4 regions of the Streptomyces sp. NBC_00212 genome follow, and region 2 is predicted to be linked to each of the others. Evidence: riboswitches for the same ligand, from Rfam matches in the RefSeq annotation. Region 2 holds a riboswitch; each other region holds the start of a gene.

Region 1 (7,749 bases), 5.1 Mb from region 2:
GTCCAGCTGGACGACGCCGATGGCGCCGAGCACCCGGACGTCCCGTACGCCCTCGATCGAGCGGGCCTGCTCAAGGCCGTCGAGCAGGCCCCTCGCGATGCGCTTGACCTCGCCCTGCCAGTCCTGGCCGAGCAGCAGGTCGATGGAGGCGAGCGCCACCGACGCGGCCAGCGGGTTGCCCATGAACGTCGGACCGTGGGCGAGCACGGGGACCTCGCCCGAGGAGATGCCCTCGGCGACCCGGCTCGTGCAGAGCGTCGCCGCCATCGACAGATAGCCGCCGGTCAGCGCCTTGCCGACGCACATGACGTCCGGCGAGAGCGCCGCGTGGTCGGCCGCGAACAGCGCGCCGGTGCGGCCGAAGCCGGAGGCGATCTCGTCGAAGACGAGCAGCACGCCGTGCTCGTCGCAGGCCTCGCGCAGCACCCGCAGGTAGGCGGGCGAGTGGAACCGCATGCCGCCCGCGCCCTGCACCACCGGCTCCACGATCACCGCGGCCAGCTCGTCGGCGTGCCGCGCGATCGTCTCGCGCAGCTCCCGGGCGTACGACTCCTCGAACTCCGCGGGCGGAGCGCCGGCGAAGATCTGGCGGGGCAGCGCGCCCTGCCACAGCTCGTGCATCCCGCCGTCGGGGTCGCACACCGACATCGGCTGCCAGGTGTCGCCGTGGTAGCCGCCGCGCCAGGTGAGCAGACGCTGCTTGCGCGGCTGCCCGACCGAGCGCCAGTACTGCAGGCACATCTTCACGGCGACCTCGACCGCGACCGAGCCCGAGTCGCTGAGGAAGACGTGCTGGAGCGGCCCGGGCGTGATCTCGACGAGCCGGGCGGCGAGCCGGACGGCGGGCTCGTGGGTGAGCCCGCCGAACATGACATGGCTCATCCGGTCCAGCTGGGAGCGCGCCGCCTCGTTGAGCACCGGGTGGTTGTAGCCGTGCACGGCCGACCACCACGACGACATCCCGTCGATCAACTCGCGCTGACCGTGGGCCGGTTCGGCAAGGCGCAGCCGTACGCCCGACGCCGACTCGACGAGGAGCTGCTCCTGCCGGCCCGGCATCGGGCCGTACGGATGCCAGACGTGCCGGCGGTCCAGGTCGAGCAGATCGGTGGGGGAGTACTCAGGCATTGGGCGCGAGATCCGTCCCCGCGCCGCGGCGGCGCACGGCCACCAGATCGGTGCGCGCCTGGTCCGCGGGCGCCTGCTCGGGTACCTCGACAGCGCTGTGGCCACCGCAGGGCCCGCAGCCGCCGCCTTCGTGGGAGCCGCAGCCGCTCTCCTCCTGCGAACCGCAGGCGCCGGCGCCCGTACCGCAGCCCGCGGCGGCGACCGCGTCCGCGCGGTGCTTCGGAAGTGTCGTGGTGCCCGCGCCCTCCACCTCGAACCCGGCGTCCGCGATCATGTCGAGGTCGGTCTGTCCGGCCTGGCCCTCGCTGGTCAGGTAGTCGCCCAGGAAGATCGAGTTGACCAGGTGCAGGGCGAGCGGCTGCATCGAGCGCAGATGCACCTCACGGCCACCGGCGAGCCGCACCTCGACGTCCGGGCACACGAACCGGGTCATGGCGAGGATGCGCAGGCAGCGCTGCGGCGTGAGGTTCCACTCCTTGCCGAGCGGGGTGCCCTCGAACGGGATGAGGAAGTTCACCGGCACCGAGTCCGGGTCGAGGTCGCGCAGCGCGAAGACCACGTCCACCAGGTCCTCGTCCGACTCGCCCATGCCCGCGATCAGACCGGAGCAGGCCGACAGACCCGCGTCGTGCGCCTTGGTCACGGTGTCCACGCGGTCCTGATAGGTGTGCGTGGTCGTAATGTCCCCGTACGTCCCTTCGGACGTGTTCAGGTTGTGGTTGTACGCGTCGGCCCCGGCGGCGCGCAGCCGCTCGGCCTGGCCGTCCGAGAGGAGACCGAGGCAGGCACAGACCTCGACGCCCTCGTTCTGCTCCTTGATCGTCTCGATCGTCTCGGAGACCCGGGCGATGTCACGGTCCGTGGGGCCGCGGCCGCTGGCCACCAGGCAGACCCGCTTGGCGCCGCCCGCGACGCCCGCGGCCGCGGCCTTGGAGGCCTCGTCGGGCTTGAGCCAGGTGTACTTCAGGATGTCGGCCTTGGAGCCGAGCCGCTGGGAGCAGTACGAACAGTCCTCGGGGCACAGGCCCGACTTCAGGTTGACCAGATAGTTCAGCTTCACCCGGCGTCCGAACCACTGGCGGCGCACCTTGCCGGCCGCGGCCACCACATCGAGCAGTTCGTCGTCGGAGGTCGCCAGCACGGCGAGTGCCTCTTCGCGGGTCGGCAGTTCGCGCCGCAACCCCTTGTCCACCAGCGTGTTCAGCAGGTCCATGGCGCCGATCTTCGCGCACGGCACCGCCTGTGGCCAAGGTAGGGATCCCACAACACGGGCCGTTTGAGGTGTGTGTATCGCCACACCCTGACCTGGCATGGCACCGGCTAGGGTCTGTCGGCAGCCTACAAAAAGGGACTCCACCATGTCGCGAGCGCCGTTCGACTGGATCGACGGAGAATCGGAGCGCCGCGAGCGCGCCGGTCTGGTCCGCACCCTGCGGCCGCGCCCCGCCGACCAGGATCTCCTGGACCTGGCGAGCAACGACTACCTGGGGCTCACCCGGCATCCCGCGGTCACGGCGGGCGCGGCCGAGGCGGCCCACCGCTGGGGCGCGGGCGCCACCGGCTCCCGCCTGGTCACCGGCACCACCGCGCTGCACACGGAGCTGGAGCGCGAACTCGCCGAGTTCTGCGGCTTCGAGTCGGCCCTGGTCTTCTCCTCCGGGTACGCGGCGAACCTCGCGGCGCTCACCGCGCTCGGCCCGCACGGCTCCCTGATCGTCTCCGACGCGGGCAACCACGCCTCCATCGTCGACGGCTGCCGGCTCGCCCGCGCTCGTACCGAGGTCGTTCCGCACGCCGAACCGGAAGCGGTCCGCAAGGCCCTGGACGCCCACGGCGGGCCCGGCCTCGTGGTGTCCGACTCCGTTTTCTCGGTGGACGGCGATGCCGCTCCGCTGGCTCAACTCGCCGCGGCCTGCCGGGAGTTCGGGGCCGCCCTGATCGTGGACGACGCGCACGGGCTCGGGGTGCTCGGCGACGGCGGGCGCGGCGCGCTGCACGCGGCCGGGCTCGCGGGCGCGGACGACGTGGTCGCCACGGTCACCCTGTCCAAGTCGCTCGGCAGCCAGGGCGGCGCGGTCCTCGGCCCGGCCCGGGTCATCCGCCATCTGGTGAACGCGGCCCGGACCTTCATCTTCGACACCGGGCTCGCCCCCGCGTCGGTCGGCGGGGCGCTCGCGGCCCTGCGACTGCTGCGCGCGCAGCCGGAGTTGGCGGGCCGGGCCCGCGCCGTCGCCGCCGAACTGCACGGCCGGCTCACCGCCGCCGGGCACCTGGCGGTACGTCCCGATGCCGCGGTCGTCTCCGTGCGGGCCCCCTCGCCGGAGGCCGCGGTGGCCTGGGCGGGGGACTGCCGCGAAGCCGGGCTCGTGGTCGGCTGCTTCCGGCCGCCGTCGGTGCCGGACGGCATCTCGCGGATCCGGCTGACCGCCCGTGCGGATCTGACGGAGCGCCAGATCGACAGGGCCGTGGGCGCGATCCTGAGGACCGCGCCCACGGCCTGACGGCTCGTCAATTCGCTGTGCTGCCCCTCAATTCGCTGTGCTGAGAGTGGAGATGAAGCGTTGCCAGGCCGGGGCGCCGAAGAGCAGCGCGGGCCCGTCGATCCGTTGGGAGTCGCGGACGGCAAGCAGCTCGCCATTGAGCCGGGCCGTCTCGACACAGTTGTTCATGCCCACGCTGCGGCTGCTGCGCCGCCAGGTGGCAGTCGTGAGGGAAGTACTGGAAGGAACGTGCGCAGGGCGTGCGGACATCATGCCTCCCCACTCGCCATGAACTAGCCCGGTTCCCCCCGGGCTATCCGGGCGATGAGATCCAACGAGTCCTCGGAGGAGAGCGCGAGTGCCTGGACGGTCAGGAATGCGGCACTGTACGCCTCAAGGTCTTCTCTCCGTTCGAGGTAGAGGCTACTCGTCAGATGGTCGATAACAACCACATCCAGATCTGAAATGGCCGGAAATGAAAAGATAATGAAAGGGCCGGTGAGGCCGACATAGCCGCCGTAATGGAAAGGGATGACCTGCAACCGCACGTGCGGCAGTGCGGCGAGCTGCAGCAAATGCCGTAACTGGTCCCGCATGGCCGCCGGGCCGCCCACTCGCCGACGCAATACCGCCTCGTCGAGCACCGCGCTGAGCACCAGCGGCGGATCGCCGCGCAGCACCTCCTGGCGGGCGATCCGCACCTCCACGAGCGAGTCCACCTTGTCCGACGGCAGCCCCCCGAGCGCGGCCCGCGTCACCGCCCGCGCGTACGCCGGCGTCTGCAAAAGCCCCGGCACCACCGAGGTCTCCAGCGTGCGAGCCGAGCGCGCCTGCGACTCCAGGCTGATGAAATCGCGGTACTGCGTCGGCAGCAGGCCCCGGTACGCATGCGCCCAGTCCACCCCGGCGCCGCCCGCCGAATCGGCCAACGCCTGCAAAAGCGCGCGGAGTTCGGGGTCGCGCACCCCGTACGCTTCGAGCAGCCGGGCCACGTCCGCCGGCTTCACGCCACTGCGACCGGTCTCGATCCGGCTCACCTTCGACTGGTGCCAGCCGACCAGACCGGCCGCCTCACCACTCGTGAGACCCGTGTCGTCGCGCAGCTTGCGCAACTCCTCGCCGAGCTTGCGTCTGCGCACCGCCGGCCCGTGCCCCATAGCCGCCTCCTTCGTCTCCGGCGATGGGTAAGTGTGAGCCCAAATACGGTCTACCGTCGGAGAGTTCACTGCTTTGAGCGACAGATATATGCATATCTTGGTGGATCGCACCCGAGACCGGCACGATGAGTGGCACTCTGACGCGAAGCACAATCCGAGGCCGATGTCGTCTTCGCGAGCGCTCAACCGCTACGAGTCTTCAAGCCGGCCCGGGTGGGAAAGGGACAGCGTCGCCATGGCAGACCACCTCGAAGCAACCCTCACTCTGCCGAGCGATCCCGCCTCGGTCTCCGCGGCACGGAGGTACGTCGCCGGGGTCCTTGCCGACTGGGGCCTGCCGACCGACGCCGAGGCCGCCGACACGATCCGCCTCATCGTCTCCGAGCTCGCCACCAACGCCGTGCAGCACACCTTCGGCCAGTCGCCCACCTTCACCGTGGACGTCCAGCTGGAGCGCGAGGAGGAGCTGCGGATCGGGGTGACCGACAGCCACCCGCGCTGGCCGAAACGATTGCCCGCCGCCGTCCAGCAGGACAACGGCCGGGGCATGGTGATCATCCGCTGGCTCGCGGCCGAGTGCGGCGGCCGGCTCTCGGTCGCGCCCACCGCGGACGGCGGCAAGACGGTCTGGATCGCCCTGCCGTGGACGGCGCCGGTCCAGAGCGGCTAGGGCCGCGCGTCCCAGACAAGATCCGCCGGACAGGCCCTAGAGACGTGCCGAGGGCGCCCGAGGGCGTCCCGGTGCGCGGGACACGCACCGGGACGCCCGGTCTGGCGGCGCGTCAGCCCACCCGCCCGTACAGGACGCTGTGGCTCCAGATCCGCTCCAGGCGGACCACCGTGCCGGCCTTGGGGGAGTGCCAGATCCTGCCGTTCCCGGCGTAGATCCCCACGTGGTACACCCGGCCTCCCGAGTGGAAGAACACCAGGTCCCCGGCCTTGCGGGACGAGGCCGAGACATGCCGGGAGCCGTTGTACTGCTGCTGGGCGGTGCGGGGCAGCTTGCGGCCCGCCTGCTTGAACGAGTAGAGCGTGAGCCCCGAGCAGTCGAACCGGTACGGGCCCGTGGCGCCGAACTGGTAGGGCGATCCCTTCTTCGACGCGGCCACGTGGAGCGCCCTGGTGGCCACGGCGGCGGCGTTCGCCTCGGGCGTGCTGCCCGGTGCCAGCGTCATCGCGCCCGTCACGGCGAGGGTGAGGGCACAGACGGTGCCGAGGCGGACCGCCAGCGACGAGACGTGTGTGTGCGCGGTCATGCGCAACCCTTCGTCAAACCGCCTGCGAAGGATGACCTGTCGGGTTCGGACTGGCGAAGACGCCCGGCCGCGCATGCGGCTTCACCCCGAGGGACGGCCGGGGTACGGCCCTCCCGAAGTACTCGGGTCCTCCACTCCTGCCGGTCCACTCTTGTCGACCAGTCGTCCGGAACGGCGGCAGGACTCGGCGTCCGCCCGGACCGCCCCGCCGCGGTGGCGGGGGCTTGTCGTCCTAGGGATCTTCACGCACCGACTGTCGGATTTACGGCCCGAAACGGCTTTGTGTGAGGGTGCTCACGACTGCCTGGTTCGGGTGGACAGGGGCCGTTCGGCGCTACTGCAAATGGGGCTGACGAGCCCTGTACCAGCAACGGAAGGATCGATTCAGCAGATTGTCCACGGCCCGTAAGCAACTCATAAGGGCCGGCGAAAGTAGCCGCCGGTGGGCCGAACGGGGGTAGCCCGTCTGGTGCGTTTCGTCGGCCCTATGAGCGCGTCGGGTATCCCTCGCGGTTCCGGGTGCACTCACCCCGTCGTCTGCGGGGGCACCGTGAGCCGCCCCGCGCGGCGCTCGCCGTCCAGGATCCGCAGCGCCCGCGTCAGCGTCTGCGCGTGTACATGGGCCTCCCCGCGCTGGTGCATCAGCGTCAGGGCCTCCTTCAGCGCGGCCGCCCGGCCGACCAGGGCCTGGGCGGCCCTGAGGGCGGCGTACGTGTCGTGGCCGTGCGCCGGATTGATCCGGCCGAGCAGGTCGACCACTTCGAGGTAGGAGTCGATGAATTCGGCCTCGGCGCGCGTCAGCGCGGGCAGCGGCGGCAGTTCCGGTGGCAGCACGGCGGTTCACCTCCCGCGCAGCGACGTCTTGCGGCTTTCGAGTACGTGATCGGCGAGCCCGTACGCCACGGCGCCCGCGGCGTCGAAGACCACGTCCCGCTCGATGTCGGCGGTCACCTGCTCCGGGGTCCTTCCCGTGTGCCGAGCGAGGAGTTCGGTCAACAGCACGCGCCCACGCAGGATTTCGGCCGCCTGGATCTCCAGATCGGACGGCTGCCCCTGCACCGCCTCCTCGATGGCCGGCTGCTGGAGGAGCACCCGGGAGCCGGGCTGTACGGCGCGCTTTCCGGGCGCGCCGGCCGCGAGCAGCAGCGCGGCCACCGAGCTCGCCTGGCCCAGGCAGAAAGTCTGCACATCGCAGGTGACGAACTGCATCGTGTCGTGGATCGCAGCCATCGCGGTGAGTGAGCCGCCGGGGGAGTTGATGTAGAGCGAGATGTCCCGGTCCGGGTCCGCGTGCTCCAGGTGCATGAACTGGGCCATCACGTCGTTGGCCGAAGCGTCGTCGACCGGGGTGCCGAGAAAGATGATCCGCTCCTCGAAGAGCTTGGAGTACGGATCGAGCGTGCGGATGCCCGAGGCGGTGCGCTCCTGGAACTCGGGCAGCACGTAGCGGGCGGCAGGGCGGTGGTTCATGACATACCTCTCCTCGACCGGAGGCTCCGAAGACCTCTGTAAAAAATGTACAGGACGTACAGAACCATGGTGAGGTGTTGTCCGGAGATCGCGGAGAAGTGGCAGGTCAAAGGGTGTTTCGCTGTCGGCGAGTGGGCGGTTTTGGCCGCCGAGGGCGGCGGGCCTTGGCTCAATAGGCCCTCTCCCGGCGATCTCCGCGGGTGGCTAGCGTGCGTCGGCGCGGGGGTCACCTGGGGAGAGGGCTCACTGAAGTGTTCT
Region 2 (7,749 bases):
ACTGGAGGAAGTCGTTGCCGGAGAGGTCCGCGCGGTTGCCGGAGGAGATGAACGTGGACAGGCCCGCGCCGCGCCGGTAGAGACCCGACAGGAGGGCTATGCCGATCGCGCCGGACTGGGTGAACAGGCCGATCCGCCCCGCGGCCGGCGGCTCGGGCGCCAGCGAGGCGTTCAACCGCACCCCGGCCGCGGTGTTGATGATCCCGAACGCGTTGGGGCCGATCAGCCGCATGCCGTACGAACGGGCCTGGCGGACCAGGGCGCGCTGGCGCTCCCTGCCGTCCGGGCCGCTCTCCGCGTAGTCGGCGGCGAGGACGACGAGGCTCTGCACGCCGTGCTCGCCGCAGTCGGCGACCGCTTCCGGCACTCGTGCGGCGGGCACCGCGACGATCGCCAGGTCGACCGGTTCGCCGATCGCGCCGACGGAGGGGAAGGCGGGGACGCCGTCGAGCTCGCGCCGCTCCGGGCCGAGCGCCTTGTTCACGGCGTAGGTGCGTCCGGTGAACCCGGCGTCCAGGAGGTTGCGCAGGACCGTGCGGCCGACGCCGCCGGGGGCGCGGCCGGCGCCGATGACCGCGACCGAGCCGGGCGCGAGGAGGCGCTGCACGGATCTCGCCTCGGCGCGGTGCTCGCGGGCGCGCTGCACGGCGAGCGACTCGGCGGTGGGCTCCAGGTCGAGGGTGAGGTGGACCGAGCCGTCCTCGAAGGACCGCTTCTGCTGGTAGCCGGCGTCCGTGAACACCTTGATCATCTTGCTGTTGGCGGGCAGCACCTCGGCCGCGAACCGTCGGATGCCCCGCTCACGGGCGACCGCCGCGATGTGTTCGAGCAGCGTGGAGGCGACGCCCCGGCCCTGGTGCGCGTCCTGGACGAGGAAGGCGACCTCGGCCTCGTCGGCGGGGGCGGAGGCCGGCCGGCCCAGGGCGTTGATGCGGTCGTAGCGGACGGTCGCGATGAACTCGCCGCCGACGGTGGCGGCCAGGCCGACCCGGTCGACGTAGTCGTGATGGGTGAAGCGGTGGACGTCCTTCGCGGAGAGCCGGGGGTAGGGCGCGAAGAAGCGGTAGTACTTCGACTCGTCCGAGACCAGCTCGTAGAAGGAGACGAGCCGCTCGGCGTCCTCGGTGGTGATGGGCCTGATGCGCGCGGTGCCGCCGTCGCGGAGCACCACGTCGGCCTCCCAGTGAGCCGGGTACGCGGGGTCGGACGCCGTCGTCATACCGAAAGCGTACGGGTCGCGGGGCCGTACGGGGCGGGGCAAGGTGGGCAGGGCCGATCGGCGGCGCACCGGGGCCTAAGGTCGGTACGAGCACCGCGCACCACATGAGAGACTGGTCTAGACAACCGTCAGAGATTTCGAAGGGCAACACCATGGCTGAGCGCCGCGTCAACGTCGGCTGGGCCGAGGGCCTGCACGCCCGCCCCGCGTCCATCTTCGTCCGTGCCGCCACGGCTGCCGGAGTCCCCATGACGATCGCCAAGGCCGACGGCAACCCGGTCAACGCCGCGTCCATGCTCGCGGTGCTCGGTCTGGGTGCGCAGGGCGGCGAGGAGATCGTGCTGGCCTCCGACGCCGAGGGCGCGGACGTCGCTCTCGACCGGCTGGCCAAGCTGGTCGCCGAGGGTCTTGAGGAACTCCCCGAGACCGTCTGATCCGGTCGACGGCACGTCCCGTCACATCGAAGGACCGCGGAACCCGAATTCGGGCTCGGCGGTCCTTTCGTTTCCCAGTAATGCGCGTGCGGGAAACGAATTGCGGGCAGCGCGATGCGGCGCCCCTTATCGCCTTTCTTTGTATACGGCCGTGCTGTTAAGTGCGGGCGCTCGCGGTGTTTACGGCATGTTGCGAAGTCCTCACGGCCGCGGGCCCGCGCAGCCGATGGGCGGAAAAGGATCGCTCCGCGTGCAGGGCGGTGAGCGAACGGGCGCGTTCGGCGTCGCCGCGGGCCACCGCGTCGGTGATCGCGCCGAGTTCGGCCCAGGCCTCGGCCGGGCGGGCCGGCGCCTCGACCGCGTACATCCAGGCGACCTTGTGCCTCAACTGCGTGAGCAGCGCGATGAGTCCGGGGCTCGCGGAGGCCTGGGCGAGCGTCTCGTGGAACCAGCCGCCCAGCGAGCGCAGGTCCTCGCCCTGACCGCGCCGGGCCCGGTCCTGACCCAGCCTCACCAGGCCGCGCAGCACCTTGAGATGGGCCTCGCTGCGGCGGCCCGCGGCCCGGGCGGCGGCCAACGGCTCAAGCACCAGGCGGAGTTCGAGGAGGTCGGCCGCCTCAAGGTCGGTGGGCTCGGCCACGCAGGCGCCGGCGTGTCTGCGGGTGGTGACGAACCCCTCGGACTCCAGGGTGCGCAGGGCCTCGCGGACCGGGACGCGCGAGACTCCGTAACGGCGTGCGAGGACTTCCTCGGTGAGCCGGCTGCCGCGCTCATGGACACCCGAGACGATATCGTCGCGGATTGCCGTGCATACCGAATGCGCCGGAATGCGCATGGCCGAACCTCCGCCTTAATCCCCGCGAAACGCGGTCGGGCAATGCCTGTTCCGTGACTCTATGGCAGGCCTTGTTAATTCCCGGTGACGGGCCGGAACCAATGGATATCTTTTGGCCAATGCCGAAGGCCCCCGGCAGCATGCCGGGGGCCTTCGGTGTGCGCGCGGACGTCTTGGACCTCTTGGACGTCTCGTACGCCTCGGATGTCTCGTACGGCTCGTACGGCTCGTACGTCTCAGACGTTCACGCCGTGCGAGCGCAGGTAGGCGACGGGGTCGATGTCCGAGCCGTAGTCCGGGCCGGTGCGGGCCTCGAAGTGGAGGTGAGGGCCGGTGGTGTTGCCTGTGTTGCCCGACAGGGCGATCTGCTGGCCCGGCTCGACGGACTGGCCGACGGAGACCTGGATGACCGAGAGGTGGCCGTACTGGGTGTACGTGCCGTCGTTCATCTTGATCACGACGTTGTTGCCGTACGCGCCGCCCCAGCCCGCCTCGACGACGGTGCCCAGACCCACGGCGTGCACCGAAGTGCCGCTCGCCGCATGGAAGTCGATGCCGGTGTGGCTGCCGGAGGACCACAGCGATCCGCCGGTCTTGTAGCCGGTGGACACATAACTGTCGGATATGGGGGCCACGAAGGTGTTGAGGCGCTTGCGCTCGGCCTCGCGCGCCGCGCGCTCCTTGGCCTCGCGCGCCTCCTTGGCCCGCTGCTCGGCCTTCGCCTTCGCGGCGGCCTCGGCTTCCGCCTTCGCCTTGGCCTTCGCGGCGGCCTGCTTCTGCGCGTCGGCCTGGGCCCCCACCTGGTCGGCGATGGTGTCGCCGATGACGATGGCCTGAGTCAGGCCCGTGTCGGCGGCGGCGGACGGAGCCGCCATGGCCGGGGAGGCGAGGGTGCCTACGACTCCGGCGGTGGCGAGGGTGGCGATGCCCGCGATGTTCGCGCTGCGGCGCGTCATACGGCTGGGCGCGCGATGCTTCCCGGTGGCACGGGTGAACGCCATGAAGTGGCGGTGTCCTTTCCTTCCATCTCGCCTACCGGGTTAGCTGACGGGTTCGGAGCAGGAAGGTCTCCTACGGGCTCCTCCGCGGGCGGAGGCGTCCGATTCACCCCAGGGACTGAGTGGGTCCCCGGCTCCCCAGGCTCGCGCCTTCGGGGACTCGGCGATCACTGTCCGGTGCCGCGGCTGCGACGGGTGGTGACGGACAGCGGGACCGACGCTAGACGGCTGATCTTTCAATCACCAAACAGACACCGGTTTTTGTAGCGCACGCCACATGACAGACAGGCAACCTCCCCAACAAACCGGACATTGCGCCGAAGATCAGGAGGACCCCGGCAGCGCATCCGCCACCGGGGTCCCGTGACCCTCGGCCGTCCGGGTGCCTCGACGGGCCCGGACGGTTCCTCAATCAGCCTGCTACGACGGTCACTTCACCGATTCCGAGCGCCCTGACGGGCTCCTCGATCTGTGCCGCGTCGCCCACCAGGACCGTGACGAGCCGGTCGGCCGGGAAGGCGTTGACGACGGCCGCCGTCGCCTCCACGGTGCCGGTCTCCGCGAGCAGCGCGTACAACTGCGCCTGGTAGTCGTCGGGCAGGAACTGCTCGACCTGGTCGGCCAGCGTTCCCGCGACGGCCGCCGCGGTCTCGTACTTGAGCGGCGCGACGCCCACCAGGTTCTGCACGGCCGTCTCGCGCTCGGCGTCCGTCAGACCCTCGGCCGCCAGCGTGCGCAGCACCTTCCACAGGTCGTCGAGGGCCGGGCCGGTGTTCGGGGTGTCGACCGAGCCGCTGATGGCGAGCATGGCCGCACCGCCGTCCGGGCCCGAGCGCAGCACCTGGCCGAACGCGCGAACGCCGTAGGTGTAGCCCTTCTCCTCGCGCAGCACCCGGTCCAGGCGCGAGGTGAGGGTGCCGCCCAGGCAGTACGTGCCGAGCACCTGGGCCGCCCAGACCCGGTCGTGCCGGTCGGCACCGATGCGGCCGATGAGCAGCTGGGTCTGGACCGCGCCGGGGCGGTCCACGATGACGACCCGGCCGGTGTCGTCGGCGGTGATCGGCGGCATGGGGCGCGGCTCGGCCGTGTTGCCGGTCCAGTCGCCCAGGGTGTCCGCGAGGATCGCGTCGAGGTCGGTGCCCGCCAGGTCGCCGACGACGACGGTGACCGTCGTCGCCGGGCGCACGTACGCCTCGTAGAAGGCGCGCACCGCGGCCGCGTCGATGGCGGCGACGGTCTCCTCGGTGCCCTGGCGGGGCCGGGACATGCGCGCGGAGGCCGGGAAGAGCTCCTTGGAGAGCTGCTTGGCGGCCCGCCGGGACGGGTTGGCCTGCTCGTGCGGGATCTCGTCGAGCCGGTTGCGTACGAGCCGCTCGACCTCGGAGTCGGCGAACGCGGGGGCCCGCAGCGCCTCGGCGAGCAGCGAGAGCGCCTTGGGCAGTCGCGAGACGGGCACTTCGAGGGAGATCCGGACGCCGGGGTGGTCGGCGTGCGCGTCGATGGTGGCGCCGCACCGCTCCAGCTCGGCGGCGAACTCCTCGGCCGAGTGCTTGTCGGTGCCCTCGGTCAGGGCGCGCGCCATGATCGTGGCGACGCCGTCGAGGCCCTCGGGCTCGGCGTCCAGCGGGGCCGCGAGGAAGATCTCCACGGCGACGACCTGCTGGCCCGGGCGGTGGCAGCGCAGCACGGTGAGGCCGTTGGGAAGCGTGCCGCGCTCGGGGGCCGGGAAGGCCCACGGCGTGGCGGTGCCGGCGGCCGGCTGCGGGTGGAACTCCATGGTCACGACAGCGTCCGTCACTGGCCCGCCTCTTCCTCTTCGTTGCCTGCCTCGGGTGCCTCGGTGGGCTCGTACACCAGGACCGCCCGGTTGTCGGGGCGCAGGGTCGCGGCGGCGACCGCCTTGACCTCCTGTGCGGTGATGTCCAGGACGCGGTCCACGGCGGTCAGGGCGAGCTGCGGGTCGCCGAACAGCACGGCGTACCGGCACAGTTCGTCGGCGCGGCCGGCCACGGTGCCGAGCCGGTCGAGCCACTCGCGCTCCAACTGGGCCTGGGCGCGCTCCATCTCCTCCTCGGTCGGGCCCTCCTCGGCGAACCGGGCGAGCTCCTCGTCGACCGCGGCCTCGATGTCCGGGACGTCGACGCCGGCCGACGTCTTGACGTCCAGCCAGCCGAGCGAGGGGGCGCCGGCGAGCCGCAGCAGGCCGAACCCGGCCGCGACGGCGGTCTGGTCGCGGCGGACCAGGCGGTTGTGCAGCCGGGAGGACTCGCCGCCGCCGAGAACGGTCAGCGCCAGGTCGGCGGCGTCGGCCTCGCGGGTGCCGTCGTGCGGCAGCCGGTAGGCGGCCATCAGGGCGCGCGCCGGGACGTCCTCCTCGACGACCTCGCGCAGCTGCCCGCCCATGGTGTCGGGCAGCGCGCCGTCGCGCGGCGGCTGCTTGCCGTCGTGGGTGGGGATGGAGCCGAAGTACTTCTCCACCCAGGCCAGCGTCTGCTCGGGGTCGATGTCGCCGACCACCGCGATCACCGCGTTGTTGGGCGCGTAGTACGTACGGAAGAAGTTCCGGGCGTCCTCCAGCGTCGCCGCGTCCAGGTCGGCCATCGAGCCGATCGGCGTGTGGTGGTAGGGGTGGCCCTCCGGGTAGGCGAGGGCGGTCAGCTTCTCGAAGGCGGTGCCGTAGGGCACGTTGTCGTAGCGCTGGCGGCGCTCGTTCTTGACGACGTCGCGCTGGTTCTCCATCGACTGCTCGTCGAGGGCTGCGAGCAGCGAGCCCATGCGGTCGGCCTCCAGCCAGAGCGCGAGCTCCACCTGGTGGGCGGGCATGGTCTCGAAGTAGTTGGTGCGCTCGAAGCTGGTGGTGCCGTTCAGCGAGCCGCCGGCCCCCTGCACCAGCTCGAAGTGGCCGTTGCCGTGCACCTGGTGGGAGCCCTGGAACATGAGGTGCTCGAAGAGGTGGGCGAGGCCGGTGCGGCCCTTGACCTCGTGGCGCGAGCCGACGTCGTACCAGAGGCACACCGCGGCGACCGGGGTCAGGTGGTCCTCGGAGAGCACCACGCGCAGGCCGTTGGCCAGTCGGTGCTCAGTGGCTGTCAGACCGCCGGAGCCGGCCTGCGCTGTGGCCGTGTGACCCATGGGCATGTACGTCCCTTCGTTCGCGATGTGCAGTACTGCGAGGTGAAGTACTGGCGGGGTAAGTCCTCAAGTGAAGAAGTCCTGCCACTGTATGCAAGCGCGCGGGCACCTGGCGAAGTTCCCGGGTCGCGGTCGGCGTTGTCAGTGGGACGGTCCACAATGGTCGGCAGCAGAGATCCGATCCGGTACGTGAAGGAGCAGCAGCCGCGATGGCCCGCCGCAGCACGAAGACCCCGCCGCCGCCCGACGACTTCGAGGAGCGGATCCTCGACATCGACGTCGTCGACGAGATGCAGGGCTCCTTCCTCGAGTACGCGTACTCCGTGATCTACTCGCGGGCCCTGCCGGACGCCCGGGACGGCATGAAGCCCGTCCAGCGCCGCATCGTCTACCAGATGAACGAGATGGGCCTGCGCCCCGACCGGGGCTATGTGAAGTGTGCCCGCGTCGTCGGCGAGGTGATGGGCAAGCTGCACCCGCACGGCGACGCCTCGATCTACGACGCCCTGGTGCGCATGGCGCAGCCGTTCTCGATGCGGCTGCCGCTGGTGAACGGCCACGGCAACTTCGGCTCGCTCGGCAACGACGACCCGCCGGCCGCCATGCGGTACACCGAGTGCAAGATGGCGGACGCCACGTCGCTGATGACGGAGTCGATCGACGAGGACACCGTCGACTTCACATCCAACTACGACGGCCAGGAGCAGGAGCCGGTCGCCCTTCCGGCCGCCTATCCGAACCTGCTGGTCAACGGCTCGTCCGGGATCGCGGTCGGCATGGCGACCAACATGCCGCCGCACAACCTGGGCGAGGTCATCGCCGCGGCCCGCCATCTGATCCGGCACCCGGAGGCGGACCTGGAGGCGCTGATGCGCTTCGTGCCGGGTCCCGACCTGCCGACCGGCGGGCGGATCGTGGGCCTGGGCGGCATCAAGGACGCGTACGAGTCGGGCCGCGGCACCTTCAAGATCCGCGCCACGGTGTCGGTGGAGAACGTGACGGCGCGCCGCAAGGGCCTGGTCGTCACCGAGCTGCCGTTCACGGTCGGCCCGGAGAAGGTGATCTCCAAGATCAAGGACCTGGTCGGCTCGAAGAAGCTCCAGGGCATCGCCGACGTCAAGGACCTCACCG
Region 3 (7,749 bases), 1.8 Mb from region 2:
CGACGGCCCGCACTCGCCCACAAAGACGCGGAAGCACCCCCGCCCCACCGGGGCAAGCCGTGGCAGCCCGGGGCCGTGGGGCCGAGCCCCGCTCGACGGCAGCACCCCCGCCACCACCAGCACCGCGAAGCGAAGCCGCACCCCCGCCACCACCAGGGTCGTAGAATTGGCCGCATTGTGTCTGAGCACCCCCACACCCCAGAAGCCCCGGCCGCGGCGGCGACCGAAAAGGTCCTGCCCAGGAACAAGGCACCCCGATTCCCGGGCGGCCCGGCGGCCGACCCCGCCGGCTCGCACCACGAACGCCGCATCCGCAGCTTCCAGCCCCGCCGCAGCCGCGTCACCACCGGCCAGGGCGAGTACCTGGAGCGGCTGTGGCCGGTGTGGGGCTTCGACATCGACGGGCTGCGCAAGGTCGACCTGGCCGGGATGTTCGACGGGCTGCCCGTCGTCCTGGAGATCGGGTTCGGCATGGGCGAGGCCACCGCGCAGATGGCCGCGGACGACCCCGCCACCGGCATCCTCGCCGTGGACGTGCACACCCCCGGCCAGGGCAACCTCCTCGGCCTCGCCGAGCGCGGCGGCATGAGCAACATCCGCGTCGCCAACGGTGACGCGATCATCCTGCTGCGCGAAATGCTGGAGCCGGACGCCCTGGACGGCCTGCGCGTGTACTTCCCGGACCCGTGGCCCAAGAAGCGGCACCACAAGCGCCGCCTGATCCAGCCCGAGTTCCTCTCGCTCGCCGCGACGCGGATGAAGCCCGGCGCCGTACTGCACTGTGCGACGGACTGGGAGGACTACGCCGAGCAGATGCTGGAAGTCCTCAGCGCGCACCCCGACTTCGAGAACACGGCGGAGGGCGGCGGCTACGCGCCCCGGCCCGCGTTCCGGCCGCTGACGCGGTTCGAGGGGCAGGGTCTCGACAAGGGCCACGTGGTGCACGACCTGCTGTTCCGACGGGTCGGGCACAGCGGGTAGTGCAGGCACCGTCGCGGATTGTCAGTGACCCTCGTTAGGGTCGTCTGGTGTCTTTCGAGTCGCTTCCGCATCGCCCGCATCCCGGGCAGGCGCCCCAGCAGGCCGGGCCGGCCATTGCGGCCCAGCCGGTTCCGGCGTGCGCGGACGAGCCCCGGTTCGACGCGGTCCCGCCGGACCGGTCGAAGTGGCGCTACCGGCCGCGCCGCGACTTCTGGCGTTCCAAGGCCGTCCGCGCGGGCGCGCTGATCACCCTGCTCGCCCTGTGCGGCCTGGTCATCCTCGCGCTCGTACGGGAACAGACGGGCACCGAGGGGTTCCTGGTGGGGCTCGGGCTCGCGGTGCTTCCGGTGCCGCTGCTCGGCGCCGCGTTCCGCTGGCTGGACCGGGTCGATCCCGGGCCGTGGCGCAACCTCCTGTTCGCCCTGGCGTGGGGCGCCTGCGCCGCCGCGCTGGTGGCGATCATCGCCAACTCGTTCGCGACGCGCTGGATAGCCACGGCCACCGCCGACCCCTCCTCGGCCGACCATCTGGGCGCCAGCGTCATAGCCCCGATAGTCGAGGAGAGCGCGAAGGCGGCGGCCGTCCTGCTGCTTTTCCTCTTCAGGAGACGCGACTTCAAGGGGATCGTCGACGGCGTGGTCTTCGCCGGTTTCACCGCGACCGGCTTCGCCTTCACCGAGAACATCCTCTACCTGGGCAACGCGTTCGGCGAGGACCAGGCCAGCCACAGCGGAGGCTCGACGACGGCGGCGACCTTCTTCGTACGGGTCGTCATGTCGCCGTTCGCGCACCCGCTGTTCACGGTGCTCACCGGCATCGGGTTCGGCGCGGCCGCGCTCGCGCCGCCCGGCAAGCGGCTGCGCCGGGTCGTGTTCCCGCTGGGCGGCCTGGTGTGCGCGATGGGCATGCACGCCCTGTGGAACAGCTCGACGCTGTTCGGGGTGTACGGCTTCTACATCGTGTACGGGGCGTTCATGGTGCCGGTGTTCGGGCTGCTCACCTGGCTCGCGATCTGGAGCCGGCAGCGCGAGCTGCGCACGGTCGCCGCCGAGCTGCCCGCCTACGCCGCGGCCGGCTGGCTCGGGCCCGCGGAGCCGCTCGCGCTGTCCTCGATGCGGGCCCGCGCGGCGGCCCGCGACTTCGCGCACCGCACGTTCGGGGGGAAGCCGGCGGCACGGGCGGTCGCCGAGTACGAGGCGTTCGCGACCGCGCTCGCCTTCCTGCGGCACCGCGCCTACCGCAGCGCGGGCGCCGTCGGCCCCGGACCCGACTTCGCGGCCCGCGAGCAGGAGCTGCTCCACCATCTGTGGGAGCGCAAGCCGGTCGCAGGCCCGGCGCTGCTGTACGCGGCGGGGGCCACGGGCCGGATCTGGCTGCCCCCGCAGCCGGGCCCGCCGCACCCCTACACCCAGCACGCGCAGTACGCGCCGTACGCTCCCTACGTTCCGCAGGTTCCCTACGGGCAGCCGGGCCCGGCCGGGGGCCCGGGGCAGTACAACCCGTACCTACGCTGAGGCGGCCGTCAGCTCGGAGAGCTGTGCGTCGGTCAGCTCCAGGTCGGCGACCGCGAGCAGCGCCGGGAGCTGCTCGACGGTACGGGCCGAGGCGATGGGCGCGGCGACGGTCGGCCGGGCGGCCAGCCAGGCCAGCGCCACCGTGGCGATCTCCGCGCCGGTCTCCTGGGCGATCCGGTCGAGCGCGGCGAGCACCTTGCGGCCCCGCTCGGTCTCCAGGTGCTGGCCCGCGCCCTCGGCCCGCTGGCTGTTCACCGACTGGCCCGGACGGTACTTGCCAGTGAGGAAGCCGGAGGCGAGCGCGAAGTAGGGGACGGCGGCCAGGCCGGCGCGGGACGCGGTCTCCTGGAGGGCGCCCTCGTAGGTGCCGCGCGAGACCAGGTTGTAGTGCGGCTGAAGCACCGCGTACTTGGCGAGGCCCTCGCGGTCGGAGAAGTCCAGGGACTCCTGGAGCCGCTCCGGGCTGATGTTGGAGGCGCCGAGCGCGCGGACCTTGCCGTCCCGCACCAGCTGGTCGAGGGCGGTGACGATCTCCTCGACGGGGACGGAGGGGTCGTCGAAGTGCGTGTAGTACAGGTCGATGTAGTCGGTGCCGAGGCGGCGCAGCGACTCCTCCACGGCGGCCTTGATGTTGGTCGGGGCCAGGCCCTTGTACCCGGGCAGGGCGCCGACCTTGGTGGCCACGACCACGTCGTCCCGGTTGCCGCGGGCGGCCAGCCACTTCCCGATGATCGTCTCGGACTCGCCGCCGGAGTTGCCCTCCGCCCAGGCCGAGTACAGGTCGGCGGTGTCGACGAAGTTGCCGCCGCCGTGGGTGTAGGCGTCCAGGACGGCGAAGGACTGGTCCTGGTCGGCCGTCCAGCCGAAGACGTTGCCGCCGAGGGAGAGGGGGAAGACGGAGAGGTCGGAGCTGCCGAGCGTACGGAGAGAGGTCATGGGGTGATCAACTCCCATACGGGGACGGCTATTCCGGGGCACCCCGCCCAAGGACAACCCTGCTCGGGGCGCGGGGAACTGCGCGAGCAACCACGCACGGCCCGAGGGCGAAAGCGGGGTTAGGGGTTCAGCCCCTTCGACTGGAGCCACGTCATCGGGTCGATGCCCGTGCCGGAAGGCGTGTGCACCTCAAGGTGGAGGTGCGGGCCCGTCACGTTGCCGGTCGCACCGACGCGGCCGATGACATCCCCCGTGGACACCTTCTGCCCCACACTCACCGCCAGCGACGACTGGTGGCAGTACCAGAGCTCACTGCCGTCATCCAGCGTGATCACCGTGCGGTAGCCGTACGCACCGGCCCAGCCCGCCGACTTGATCGTGCCGGAGTGGATCGCCTTGAGCGGCGTGCCCGTGGGGGCCGCGAAGTCGAGGCCGGTGTGGTGGCCGGAGGACCACATCGAGCCGGCCTCGCCGAAGGTGGAGGTGATCGTGTACGAGCCGACCGGCAGCGAGTAGCTCGCGGCCAGCTTGGCCAGCCGCTCCTCCTCCGCCTTCTTGGCCGCTGCCTCCTCGGCCGCCTTCTTCTCGGCGGCGGCCTTGGCGGCGGCCGCGTCCTGCTTGGCCTTGGCGTCGGCGGCCGCCTTCTCCGCCGCGGCCTTCTGCGCGGCGGCCTTCGCCTCGGCGATCGCACCGGCCTTCTGCTGCTCGGCCTGCTGGAGGATGCGGGCGCGCAGCGCCTCACCCGCGTCAGTGGCGCCCTGCTCGGCCTCGCTCGTGGAAAGACCGGTCATGGTCAGCGGCGCGGCGGCGATCTTCTGATCGGCCCTGGCGGCGGCGGTCTTCGGGGCGTCCGGGCTGTCGTGCGAGACCAGCTCGCCGACGCCGGGCAGCGACCCGAGGTCGGGCAGGCTCTCGGATATGGAGTCCGGCAGCGATATGGAGACCGGCGGCTTGGTCTGCGCGGTGGCCATGCCGCCCGCGCCGACCGCGGCGATGACGCCGACGCCCAGCACGGTGGAGCTGCGGGCGAGCCCGCCGCGCTGCTTGGCCACCCGGTGCCGGCCGCGGACCGGGCGCACGGACTCCTCGGTCGGGTCCCACTCCTCCCAGCTCTCGTTCTCGCCGGGTACGTCCCCGTACAGCGAAACCGGAGATGTGGGGGTGTCGAGGGCAGGCTCGTTGGACGCCACGAGGGCGCGCTCCTTTCCTTCCTTCTCGCCTACCGGGTTAGCTGACGGGTTCGGAGCAGGAAGGTCTCCTACGAGTGCCCATGACGGACGCCCGATTCACCCCACGTTGGTGGTTCCCCGGTTCCCTCGCGGGATTCGGCGCATGCGCACGGTGCCGCCTTTGCGGCGGCTGGGACGACCGCGCTGCGTTATCGAACGTTAATAGACGGCGGGGGTGGAATCCAAGCCGTTCCCACTGATCGTTAACGGTCCTGGCCAGGACTTAGTACCCCATAGCCGGTTTAAACCGGGCGAGTTGACAACCTCTCAGGGCCACCCTCGTCACACCCAATTCCTGACGGTGTGTCAATTGTTATGCGCAGGGAGACCCTTCGGGCACACACCGTGACGCCCTCATGTCGCGGTGACCGAGCTACTTCACGATCCTCACCGTGCGGCGCCGCTCCGGCTGGCCCTCGGCCGGGCGGGCCACCGCGAGCAGCGCCATGTCGTCGCTGGCGCCGCCGCCCGTGTACCGGCGTACGTCGTCGACGAGCGCGTCCAGGACCTCGTCCGGGCCGGGGAAGATCGCGCCGCGCAGCCGGGCGCCGGGGTCGTAGAAGACGCCCGAGCCGTCGCGCGCCTCGGACAGGCCGTCGGTGTAGAGCAGCAGCGTCGCGCCCGCCGGGAAGGGGTGCACGTCCGCCCGGTCCGGCCACACCCCGAGGTCGGCCATGCCGAGCGGCAGCGCGGGCTCGGCCGGCACGAGCGTGTCGAGGGAGCCGTCCGCGTGCAGCATGAACGGCTCGGGGTGCCCCCGGTTCACCAGGCGTACGGTGCCGTCGCCGCGCGGGATCTCGGCGAGCAGCGCCGTGGTGAACCCCTCGACCGCATCCAGCCGGTCGCGCCGGGTGCCCTCGCGGGCCAGCGCCCGCTCCAGGCGCTGGGTGACCGCCTCCAGGGAGGACTCCTGCTCGGCGGCCTCCCGGAACGCGCCGATCACCACGGCGACGGCCTCCACCGCCTGGAGACCCTTGCCGCGCACGTCGCCGACGATGAGCCGGACCCCGTACGGGGTGTCCTGCACGGCGAACAGGTCGCCGCCGATGAAGGCGTCCGCCTGCGCCGCCTCGTACCGCGCGGCGACGTTGAGCCCGCCGATGCGGGCCGCGGGCGTGGGCAGCACGGCGCGCTGGGCGGTCTCCGCGATGACGCGCTGGGAGGCGAGCTGTTCGCCGCTGCGGCGCAGGATGCGGTTGATGACGAGGGCGAGCGCGCCCACCGTGAGCACGGTGAAAAGCTCGCTGGACCCTTCGCCCAGGTTGGGCAGATCGTGTATGAACCAGAGCGCCACGACGGCGGCCACCGAGCCCAGGCCCACCAGAGCGGTGCCGCGGCCCGAGTAGAAAGGGGCGGCGGCGACCGGCGCGCCCGCGAACAGCGCGGCGGCGGTGAGGTCGGGCGGGGTCGAGGCGTCGAAGATGAAGCCCACGACGACCAGCAGTACGGGTAGCGCCCGTACCAGGCGCCTTTCGCCCTCTGCTCGCTGCCGCACCCGTCCAGCCTGACGCCTTCCGGCTCCCCGGGCGACCCGGGCGCACCCGAGCGGGTGGTCGGACACCGGCTCTCAGAGCCTGCGGCAGCGGTGGGGCCCCGGGCGCCCCCGGGAGCAGCTTCCCCTGGTGTGGCGATGGTTGGCGCCGTGGTCGGGCACGCACGGCAGCTCGACCCAGCCGCCGCGGTTCAGACGGCAGCCGTGCGCGGGGGCCGCGGTCGCGGCGGCCGGCACCCCCTTGACGGGGACGGGCTCCCCCAGGTCCTCGCAGCCGCTGAGGGCGAAAGCGCCCACGGCGAGCAGCAGCACGACAGGCACCTTCCGCCGTGTCCCCACCCGTGTCCTCCTACTCGCACGCTCACTCATGGCGCACGCGAGACTACTCCCCGCACGCGCCCCGGGCCGCAGGACCATCCGTGAGGTGCCGCTCCGCGTACGCCTTCAGGGCGTCCCGGACGAAGGCCGCCGTGCCCTCGCCGTGCTGGTCGTAGTTGACGCCGAAGCGCGGGTCGTCGACGTACATCTGGCCGAGCCCGATGACGTACGACTTGCCGACGCTCGCCGTGGTGGACAGCCAGGCGACATGGCGCCGCGCGATGTCCTGGGCCTCGTCGCCGTCGGCGGCGAGACCGGCCTCATGCGCCCGGCCCCAGTCCCGGGCGATGTCCTCGTGCTCCTTCAGGAACCCGTTGCGCTGTTCCTCGGTGAGCGAGCACCACCAGCGGTCGCCCTTCTCGTAGGCGTCCCGCCCCCAGCGCCGGCTCACCTCCTCCTCGTACCGCGTGTGGTCGAAGCCGTCGAACACTTCCTCGGCCATGAGCTCCTCTCCCTTCTCGGTCTTGTGCAGGGTGGTCCGCACGGACGCGATCTGCCGCGTGATGCGCTCACGCTCCTGTTCGAGGAGGTGCAGATGGGTCCGCAGGGCGGCCGCCGGATCGCGCTCGCCCTCCAGGAGCTCGCCGATCACCGGCAGCGAAAGGCCCAGCTCGCGCAGGAGCAGGATCCGCTGGAGCCGGACCAGGGCGTCCTGGTCGTAATAGCGGTATCCGTTGCTTCCGATCCGGCTCGGGGCGAGCAGGCCGAGGTCTCCGTAGTGGCGGAGGGTGCGGCTCGTCGTCCCGGCCTTCTTGGCGATCTCCTGGATCGACCACTCCTTGCCGTTCACATCGACCAAGCTAGATCTTGACGTTGCGTAAAGGTCAAGGCGCGGAAGCCGACAACGGGGGAACGCGAAGAGGCCCGGCACTTGATGACAAGTGCCGGGCCTCTTCGTTCAGTAGCGGGGACAGGATTTGAACCTGCGACCTCTGGGTTATGAGCCCAGCGAGCTACCGAGCTGCTCCACCCCGCGTCGGTAAACACAACTGTACGCCATTCGGAGGGGTGCTCCGAACCATTTACCCCGCGCCCCTGAGGGGCGCGGGGCCACACCCGGTCGCAGGGGTCACATGGACGAGGCACGACGGCGGCGGGCGCCCAGCCAGGCGACCGCTGCGCCGAGGGTGACCAGGGCGGCGGCGATGCCCGCGTACAGGCCCGTGTGGGAGTCGGCGCCGGTGTGGGCGAGGCTGCCGGTGGCGGAGGTGGTGGTGAG
Region 4 (7,749 bases), 2.9 Mb from region 2:
CGGCGTGCAGTTCCTTGGTGGCGCCGGTGAAGGAGAACTCGGCCTCCTGGTCGCCGGAGATCACCTCGGGCTCGACGCCCAGGATGTCGAGGACGCCGCGTACGAAGTCGTCCCGGTTCTCGGCGTCGCGCGAGGCGGAGGTGGCCACGAAGCGGATGCGCTCGGCCCCCAGCTCCTTGATCACCGCGGCGTACTCGCGGCACGCCGCGAACGTCCGCTCCAGGGCCTCGGGGGCGAGCCGCCCGGTGCGGTCCACGCCCTGGCCGAGCCGGACGATCGTCATGCGCCGGTCCAGGTCGACGATGTCCCCGGTGGCGGGGTCAGCGTCCGCGACCAGCAGGCGGATCGAGTTCGTACCGCAGTCGATCGCGGCGACGCGGGTCACTTGGTGTCCTCCCCGCCGCACGGCGTCACGCACGGGCCCTTCGCCCACCACTCGGGCAGCATCGCGATCGCCTCGTCGCCGAGCGGGTTCACGCCCGGGCCCGCGGCCAGCGAGTGCCCGACGAGGACGTGCAGGCACTTGACCCGGTCCGGCATGCCGCCCGCGCTCGGGAAGCCCTCCAGGACGTCGATGGCGTCGCGGCGCGCGATGTAGTCCTCGTGGGCCGCGCGGTAGGCGGCGGCGAGCTCCGGGTCGCTCGCGAGGCGCTCGGTCATCTCCTTCATGACGCCGTTCGCCTCAAGCGTGCCGATCGCGGAGGCCGCGCGCGGGCACGTCAGGTAGTACGTCGTCGGGAAGGGCGTGCCGTCCTCCAGGCGCGGGGCCGTCTCGACGACGTCCGGGTTGCCGCAGGGGCAGCGGTGCGCGATCGCGCGCAGCCCGCGCGGAGGGCGGCCCAGTTGCTGCTTGAAGGCGGCGATGTCCGCGTCGGTGGGCTCGGTGCGTTCGGTCTGGGGCGGGGGCGTTTCCATGCCTGGGTCAGTCTCTATCGCTAGCAGGTGGTCAGTTGGCGGGGCGGTCGGCGTTGTCGACGCCGTCCCAGAGGTTGTAGTGCCAGGCGCGGCTGGTCGCGGCCTTGTCCTCGCGGTGCTTGTTCGCCGTGCCCGGGTCGACGACGGTGAAGCTGGTCTCCCCCGGGAACTGCATGTGCAGGTGCTCGCGGGCCAGTTTCTCGATGTACGCGTCGTCCTGGAGCCGCGCCTTCTCGTCCCGCAGCTCCTCGACCTCCTGCTGTGCCTCGGCGGCCCTGCGCCGCTGGTCGGAGATGTCGGCGCGCTGCGAGACGTACTGCCGCATGGGGTAGGCGAGCGCCACGATCAGCGAGCAGAGGACCAGGGCGAGCAGCGCCGCCCGGCCGGTGAGCCGGGAGCGGCGGGCCTGGCGTTTGCTCTGCGAGCGGTAGACCCGGGCGGCGGTCTGCTCGCCGAGCACCTTGAGCCGGGCCGCGGTGGAGAACCGGTCGCGGTCCGTGGCCTTGGCGTTCTTGCCCATCGCTCTCCCGCCTCCCCTTACACACGTACGTCCCCGGACACGGTACGGGACCGCGGCCGGGGACGTACGTACGACTGGCTAGGGCTTTAGCCCATCAAATGTCAGCCCTTGAAGCGCGGGAAGGCGCTGCGGCCGGCGTAGACCGCGGCGTCGTCGAGGATCTCCTCGATGCGCAGCAGCTGGTTGTACTTGGCGACGCGGTCCGAGCGGGCCGGGGCGCCGGTCTTGATCTGGCCGCAGTTCACCGCGACGGCGAGGTCGGCGATGGTGACGTCCTCGGTCTCGCCGGAGCGGTGGGACATCATGCACTTGAAGCCGTTGCGCTGGGCCATCTCGACGGCGTCCAGGGTCTCGGTCAGCGAACCGATCTGGTTGACCTTGACGAGCAGGGCGTTGGCGGAGCCCTCCTCGATGCCGCGCGCGAGGCGCTCGGGGTTGGTGACGAACAGGTCGTCGCCGACGATCTGGACCTTCGAGCCGAGGCGCGAGGTGATGGTGTTCCAGCCGGCCCAGTCGTCCTCGAACAGCGGGTCCTCGATGGAGACCAGCGGGTACGCGGAGACGAGCTCCTCGTAGTACTCGGTCATCTCGGCGGCCGAGCGGGACTTGCCCTCGAACTCGTACTTGCCGTCCTTGTAGAACTCGGACGCGGCGACGTCGAGCGCGAGCGCGATGTCCTTGCCCGGGGCGTAGCCGGCTTCCTTGATGGCCTCGACGATGAGGTCCAGGGCTGCGCGGTTGGACTCCAGGTTCGGCGCGAAGCCGCCCTCGTCGCCGAGGCCGGTGGAGAGGCCCTTGCGCTTCAGGACGCCCTTGAGCGTGTGGTAGACCTCGGCACCCCAGCGAAGGGCCTCGGAGAAGGACTCCGCGCCGATCGGGGCGATCATGAACTCCTGGATGTCGACGTTGGAGTCGGCGTGCGACCCACCGTTGAGGATGTTCATCATCGGGACGGGCAGCAGGTGCGCGTTGGGGCCGCCCAGGTAGCGGAACAGCGGCAGGTCGCTGGCCTCGGAGGCGGCGTGCGCGACGGCGAGGGAGACGCCGAGGATGGCGTTGGCGCCGAGCGAGCCCTTGTTGTCCGTGGCGTCCAGGTCGAACATGGCCTGGTCGATCAGGCGCTGCTCGGTGGCGTCGTAGCCGACGAGCTCCGGGCCGATCTGCTCGATGACGGCGAGGACGGCCTTCTCGACACCCTTGCCGCCGTAGCGGTTGGGGTCACCGTCGCGGAGCTCGATGGCCTCGAAGGCACCGGTGGAGGCGCCGGACGGAACTGCAGCACGGCCGGTGCTGCCGTCGTCGAGGCCGACCTCGACCTCGACCGTGGGGTTGCCTCGGGAGTCCAGGATTTCCCGGGCTACGACGACGTCGATGGACGGCACGAGCATCTCCTTCTGGGATGTGACGCTAGATGTGACGCAAGCAGTGCAAGGTCGTGCGGGGTCGCGTTCGCCTTGCGACAAGAGCCTAACCGGCTCTGGGGCTCCGGCCAGCCGAGTGCCCGCCTCCTGGGACGAAAAAGGGACCAAGGACCCTTAATCCCGGGCAAAGGACCACAACACTACTGCCGGGTAACAGCGAAAACCCCGGCCCGGCGCGTACGGGGGAATGCGCGCCGGGTCGGGGCGACCTGGGGGTGGGTCAGTCTCAGCCGAGGTGCAGCTTCTGGCCCGGGAAGATCAGGTTCGCGTCCTTGACGATGTCCTTGTTCAGCTCGAACAGCTTCTGCCAGCCGCCCTTGACGCCGTTGGCGGCCGCGATGTTGCCGAGGGTGTCGCCGGACTTGACGGTGTATTCGCCGTTGCCCTGCTTGACCGGCTCGGTGCGCTGCTGGTCGCGGCTGGCCGGCGCGGACTCGGTGCGCTCGGACTTCTGCGCCTTCGGCTGCGACTTCTGCTGGGGCTGGGCCTGCTGCTTGGGCGCCGCGGGCTTCGAGGCCTTCGGCTTCGAGGAGGACGAACCGGAGGTGTCCACGTCGGCCTTGCTGCCGCCCGCGGTCAGGTTGCCGGCGCCGGCGCAGCCCCAGGCACCCGGGCCCTGGATGGCGAGCAGCTTCTCGGCGGTGGCTATCTGCTGGCCCTTGGTGGCCAGGTCGGCGCGCGAGGCGTACTGGGTGCCGCCGGCGGCGGCCCAGGAGGACTGCGAGAACTGCAGGCCGCCGTAGTAGCCGTTGCCGGTGTTGATGGACCAGTTGCCGCCGGACTCGCACTGGGCGACGGCGTCCCAGGTCTGGACGGAAGCGGCGGAGGCGTTGCCCGCCGCCATCAGCGGGGCGGCCACGGCGGCGCCGGTGACACCGGCCAGCGTGGCGACACGGACGGCCTTGGACGGGCGACGGTGCTTGCCCTTGCCGGAAAGCAGCATGGAGGTTCTCCTCACCGACGCCTGCGAGGTGAGCTGTCGGGTTCGGGCGTGAGCTGCCCGGCCGAGCGTCGATGCGCCCGTCTTCACCCCAAGCCGTTGCGGCAGTCACTCGAACTGCCGGGCCCGGCACTTACCTTGGGTCCCCCGCTCCTGCCTACGGCGCATAAGCGTCGACTGTTCCCGTCGGCCGACGGCAGGATTCGGCGTGCTCGGTCGACGGGGCTCGTGGTGACGAGCGAGTCCGACGAAAACACACGCCCCGCCAATGTTCAAAGACGCACATCGGGGAGAAATCCCCCCTACTTGCCGATACAGAAGGGGTGTTTCCGCAGGTGAGGGGCGGGGCGGACGGACCGGGCAGACGGGACAAGCCAGTTGAGGCGAAGAGACCCATGTCTCATTTGCACAGAACGGACATAGGCCCGCGAACTAACCCTGCTTCGGTGCCGAGTTCGGGGCCGTCAGAGCCGCCGCCGCATCCTTCAGGTCCAGGCTCTGGCCAGGCAGGATGAGGTTGGGGTCGGTGCCGATCAGCTTCTCGTTGGCGTGGTACAGCGCGGGCCAGCCGCCCTGGATCTTGTTCGCCTCGGCGATGGCGGACAGGTTGTCGCCGGGCCGGACGGTGTAGTCGCCGTTCGCGGCGGGGGTGTTGCCGGACTCACGTGAGGCATCGTCACCCCGCGAGGCATGCCGTCCGGAATCGCGGCTATCGGATGAGTTGCCCGAATCGTTCGAACCACTCGTACCGGCCGGAGTGCCAGGTTCGACCTGACCGGTCGTCGGGGCGGACGAGGACGTGCCGCCCGGAGCCGTGCCCGCGCTCTCCTCCGGCGAGGGCGCCCCGCGGTGCTTGCCGGGGCTCGCCGGGGTGGACGCGGAGGGCGTCGGGGGCTTGGCCGGGTCGCTCGGCTTCGTGGCACCCGGGGCCGGCGTGGCGGGCGTGGAGCCGCTCGGCGCCGGGGCTTCGGGCGCCTTGGTCGGCGGGACGGTGGGGGTCGCGGGAGCGGGCGTGGGCGTGGGCGTCCCGGTCGACGTGTCGGGCGCGCCCGGGTCGACGTCCGCCGAGCCGCCGCCCTTGGTGAGCCCGGCGCCGCTGCCGCAGTTCGCGAAGGCCCCCGGGCCCTTGGCCGCGAGCACCTGCTCGGCGACGGCTATCTGCTGGGCACGGCTGGCGAGGTCGGCGCGCTGGGCGTAGTCCGTACCGCCGTACGCCTCCCAGGTGGCCTGCGAGAACTGGAGCCCGCCGTACAGGCCGTTGCCGAAGTCGGCGCTCCACATCCCGCCGGACTCGCAGGCGGCCACCTGGTTCCAGGTGTTCGCGTCCGCGGCGTTCGCGCCGGTCGCGGCGAGCAGAGGAAGGGCGATGGCCGATCCGGTCACTCCTGCCGCGACGACGAGAGCGGGTGCCTGGCGGGGTCGACGATGCCGTCCATTCCCGGAGCGCATGCAAAAGGCCTTCCGTGTGACTGCTGAGCCGAATGAACGGTGAACGTAGCCGTACTCGAACGCTTGTCACAAGTCGATGCACCCGGGATCACATAAAAGTCACAGTCTTGACGGCCCGTCAGATGCGGGCGATCGTCATGGGCTGGTGAACTCGACCGGCAGGGTGCGCAGTCCGCGCATGATGAGCCCGCCGCGCCAGCGCAAATCGTCAGGTTCCACCGCGAGCCGCAGGTCAGGGAGGCGCCGCAGCAGGGTCGCCAGAGCGGTCTGCCCTTCGAGCCGGGCGAGCGGGGCACCGAGGCAGTAGTGGATCCCGTGCCCGTACCCGAGGTGCTGGTTGTCCTTGCGGCCGAGGTCGAGGGTGTCCGGGTCGGCGAAGCGCTCGGGGTCGCGGTCGGCGGCGGCGAGCACGACGAGCACGGGGTCGCCGGCCGCGATGTCCTGCCCGCCGAGCGTCAGCGGCCGGGTGGCGAACCGCCAGGTGGCCATCTCGACAGGCCCGTCGTAACGCAGGAGTTCCTCGACGCCGGTTTCGAGGAGGTCGCTCTCCCCCGCGGCGAGGGAGTCCTGGAGCCGCTCCCGTTGGCCGGGGTTGCGCAACAGGGCATAGACCCCATTGCCGATCAGATTGACGGTCGTCTCGAATCCGGCGAAGAGCACGATGAAGGCCATGGCCGCGACTTCGTTCTCCGACAGGTGCTCGCCGTGGTCGCTGGCCTCGATGAGCCGGGAGATGAGGTCGTCTCCGGGGTTCTCGCGCTTCTTGTGGATGAGCTCGGCGAGGTAGGTGCGCATCTTCTTGACCGAGCGGGCGACGCCGCCTCGGGGGCCGCCTCCATGGCGGATCATCATGCCTGCCCAGTCACGGAAGTCGTCCTGGTCCTCGCGGGGTACGCCGAGCAGGTCGCAGATGGCGTAGATGGGCAGTGGAAAGGCGAACTCGTGGATGAGATCGGCCGCTCCCCTGCCCTCGAAGGCGTCGATGAGCTGATCCGTCAACTCCTGTACCCGGGGCGCGAATTGGGCGACGGTACGCGGAGTGAACGCCTTGGAGACGAGGCGGCGGAGCCGGGTGTGGTCCGGCGGGTCGATGTTGAGCAGGTGCGTCATCAGCTCGGCCTTGCGCTCACCCGGGATGCCCGTCCTGCCCTTGGCGTGGGCCGGCTCGTCGTGGTGCGCGGGGTTCTTGGAGAGCCGCTGGTCGGCGAGGGCCTGCTTGGCGTCCCCGTACCGCGTGACCAGCCACGCCTCGACGCCGCTGGGCAGCCGGGTGCGGTGCACGGGGGCGTGCTCGCGCAGCCAGGCGTAGGCCGGGTACGGGTCGGTGGCGAACTCCCAGGTGAAGAGTTCGGGGGCGGGCGGGGCGGGCGGAATGGGGTTGTTGTCCTGCACCTCTCGACCGTATCCCGCCCTCTCCCCTACATTCACGCGGTGGATCAAGAGGACCAAGAGGTGCTGAGGGCCGGCTTCGCGGTGGTGGAGCGGCGGGCCGAGCATGCGGCCAAATATTTCTATTCCCACCTCTTCTGGCACAACCCGGGCCTGCGGGCGCTGTTCCCGTCCGGGCCGGACGCCATGGAAAGCCAGCGGGACCGGCTGTTCGCCGCGATCACGGAGGTCGTGGCCCGGCTCGGCGACCCGTCCCTCCCCTCCTATCTGCGCGCGCTCGGCCGCGACCACCGCAAGTTCCTGGCGGCGCCGGAGCACTACGCGGCGGTCGGCGCGAGCCTGCTCGCCGCGTTCGCCCGGGCGGCGGGCGGGGCGTGGACGGCGGAGGTGGAGAAGGCGTGGTGCCAGGCGTACTCGGTGATGTCCGAGACGATGCTGGAGGGCGCGGCCGCGGCGGCCGCGGCGGGGGAGCCGGCGTGGTGGGGCGCGGAGGTCGTCCGCCATGCCGGGTACGGCCCCGACCTGGCGGTCCTCACCCTGCGCCCGGCACCCCAACTCCCTTATGCGGCAGGGCAGTACGTGAGTGTGGCGCATCCGCGGGTGCCGGGGGTGTGGCGGACGTACTCGATCGGAAACGCGCCGCGCGCGGACGGCACGGTCGACCTTCACGTCAGCCGGGTGTCCGGCGGGCCGATGTCGACGGCGCTGGTCGAGCGGACGGATCCGGGCGATGCGCTGCGGCTGAGCCCACCGGCGGGCTCCTTATCCCTGGGGCCGGCCCCAGTCGGCCCGCTGACTTTCATAGCGGCGGGTACGGGCTGGGCCCCCATGAAGGCGCTTCTGGAGCAGCTGGCGGGGGCTCGGTTCGACGACGAGGTACGGCTGTTCGTGGTGGCGCGGGATGCGGCGTACCTGTACGACCGGCCGGCCGTGGAGGCGCTGGCCTCCCGACTCCCCTGCCTGCACACGACGTTCATCACGCCGGCGCCGGGCCGTGACCCCCTTCAGGCCACGGAACGCCTGATCACCGCTCTGGGCCATCGGAGCCACTGGGCCCACCATGGGGTCTTCCTGGCCGGGCCGCCGGGGTTCATGGCGGAGGTCCGGGAGGTTCT

What was found. A riboswitch is a leader RNA that binds a small molecule or an ion and turns the genes downstream of it on or off. The one in region 2 is predicted to bind cyclic di-AMP.
Region 1: it holds a riboswitch for cyclic di-AMP, as region 2 does, so the genes downstream of both, OHA17_RS33630 (C40 family peptidase) here and OHA17_RS10440 (M23 family metallopeptidase) in region 2, are expected to answer to the same signal.
Region 3: it holds a riboswitch for cyclic di-AMP, as region 2 does, so the genes downstream of both, OHA17_RS18805 (M23 family metallopeptidase) here and OHA17_RS10440 (M23 family metallopeptidase) in region 2, are expected to answer to the same signal.
Region 4: it holds a riboswitch for cyclic di-AMP, as region 2 does, so the genes downstream of both, OHA17_RS23840 (transglycosylase family protein) here and OHA17_RS10440 (M23 family metallopeptidase) in region 2, are expected to answer to the same signal.

The regions. Positions count from the first base shown of each region.
Region 1 is NZ_CP108115.1:7,362,932-7,370,680, forward strand. Features, by position in the region: gene OHA17_RS33600 (adenosylmethionine--8-amino-7-oxononanoate transaminase) at 1-1,128, opposite strand, end outside; gene bioB (biotin synthase BioB) at 1,121-2,341, opposite strand; gene OHA17_RS33610 (8-amino-7-oxononanoate synthase) at 2,487-3,629, shown strand; gene OHA17_RS33615 (DUF397 domain-containing protein) at 3,657-3,881, opposite strand; gene OHA17_RS33620 (helix-turn-helix transcriptional regulator) at 3,902-4,765, opposite strand; gene OHA17_RS33625 (ATP-binding protein) at 5,001-5,435, shown strand; gene OHA17_RS33630 (C40 family peptidase) at 5,548-6,021, opposite strand; cyclic di-AMP (ydaO/yuaA leader) riboswitch at 6,025-6,208, opposite strand; gene OHA17_RS33635 (hypothetical protein) at 6,547-6,855, opposite strand; gene OHA17_RS33640 (ATP-dependent Clp protease proteolytic subunit) at 6,862-7,491, opposite strand; gene OHA17_RS33645 (1-acyl-sn-glycerol-3-phosphate acyltransferase) at 7,743-7,749, shown strand, end outside.
Region 2 is NZ_CP108115.1:2,291,476-2,299,224, forward strand. Features, by position in the region: gene OHA17_RS10425 (GNAT family N-acetyltransferase) at 1-1,219, opposite strand, end outside; gene OHA17_RS10430 (HPr family phosphocarrier protein) at 1,372-1,653, shown strand; gene OHA17_RS10435 (GntR family transcriptional regulator) at 1,811-2,488, opposite strand; gene OHA17_RS10440 (M23 family metallopeptidase) at 2,725-3,489, opposite strand; cyclic di-AMP (ydaO/yuaA leader) riboswitch at 3,503-3,662, opposite strand; gene OHA17_RS10445 (M16 family metallopeptidase) at 3,899-5,263, opposite strand; gene OHA17_RS10450 (M16 family metallopeptidase) at 5,281-6,618, opposite strand; gene OHA17_RS10455 (DNA topoisomerase (ATP-hydrolyzing) subunit A) at 6,828-7,749, shown strand, end outside.
Region 3 is NZ_CP108115.1:4,118,325-4,126,073, forward strand. Features, by position in the region: gene trmB (tRNA (guanosine(46)-N7)-methyltransferase TrmB) at 175-981, shown strand; gene OHA17_RS18795 (PrsW family intramembrane metalloprotease) at 1,029-2,495, shown strand; gene OHA17_RS18800 (aldo/keto reductase) at 2,487-3,431, opposite strand; gene OHA17_RS18805 (M23 family metallopeptidase) at 3,551-4,621, opposite strand; cyclic di-AMP (ydaO/yuaA leader) riboswitch at 4,633-4,772, opposite strand; gene OHA17_RS18810 (PP2C family protein-serine/threonine phosphatase) at 5,034-6,155, opposite strand; gene OHA17_RS18815 (hypothetical protein) at 6,228-6,491, opposite strand; gene OHA17_RS18820 (MerR family transcriptional regulator) at 6,535-7,320, opposite strand; tRNA gene OHA17_RS18825 (tRNA-Met) at 7,433-7,506, opposite strand; gene OHA17_RS18830 (hypothetical protein) at 7,600-7,749, opposite strand, start outside.
Region 4 is NZ_CP108115.1:5,185,544-5,193,292, reverse strand. Features, by position in the region: gene OHA17_RS23860 (exopolyphosphatase) at 1-385, opposite strand, end outside; gene OHA17_RS23855 (DUF501 domain-containing protein) at 382-915, opposite strand; gene OHA17_RS23850 (septum formation initiator family protein) at 947-1,435, opposite strand; gene eno (phosphopyruvate hydratase) at 1,537-2,823, opposite strand; gene OHA17_RS23840 (transglycosylase family protein) at 3,083-3,799, opposite strand; cyclic di-AMP (ydaO/yuaA leader) riboswitch at 3,803-3,971, opposite strand; gene OHA17_RS23835 (transglycosylase family protein) at 4,229-5,245, opposite strand; gene OHA17_RS23830 (cytochrome P450) at 5,381-6,637, opposite strand; gene OHA17_RS23825 (globin domain-containing protein) at 6,677-7,749, shown strand, end outside.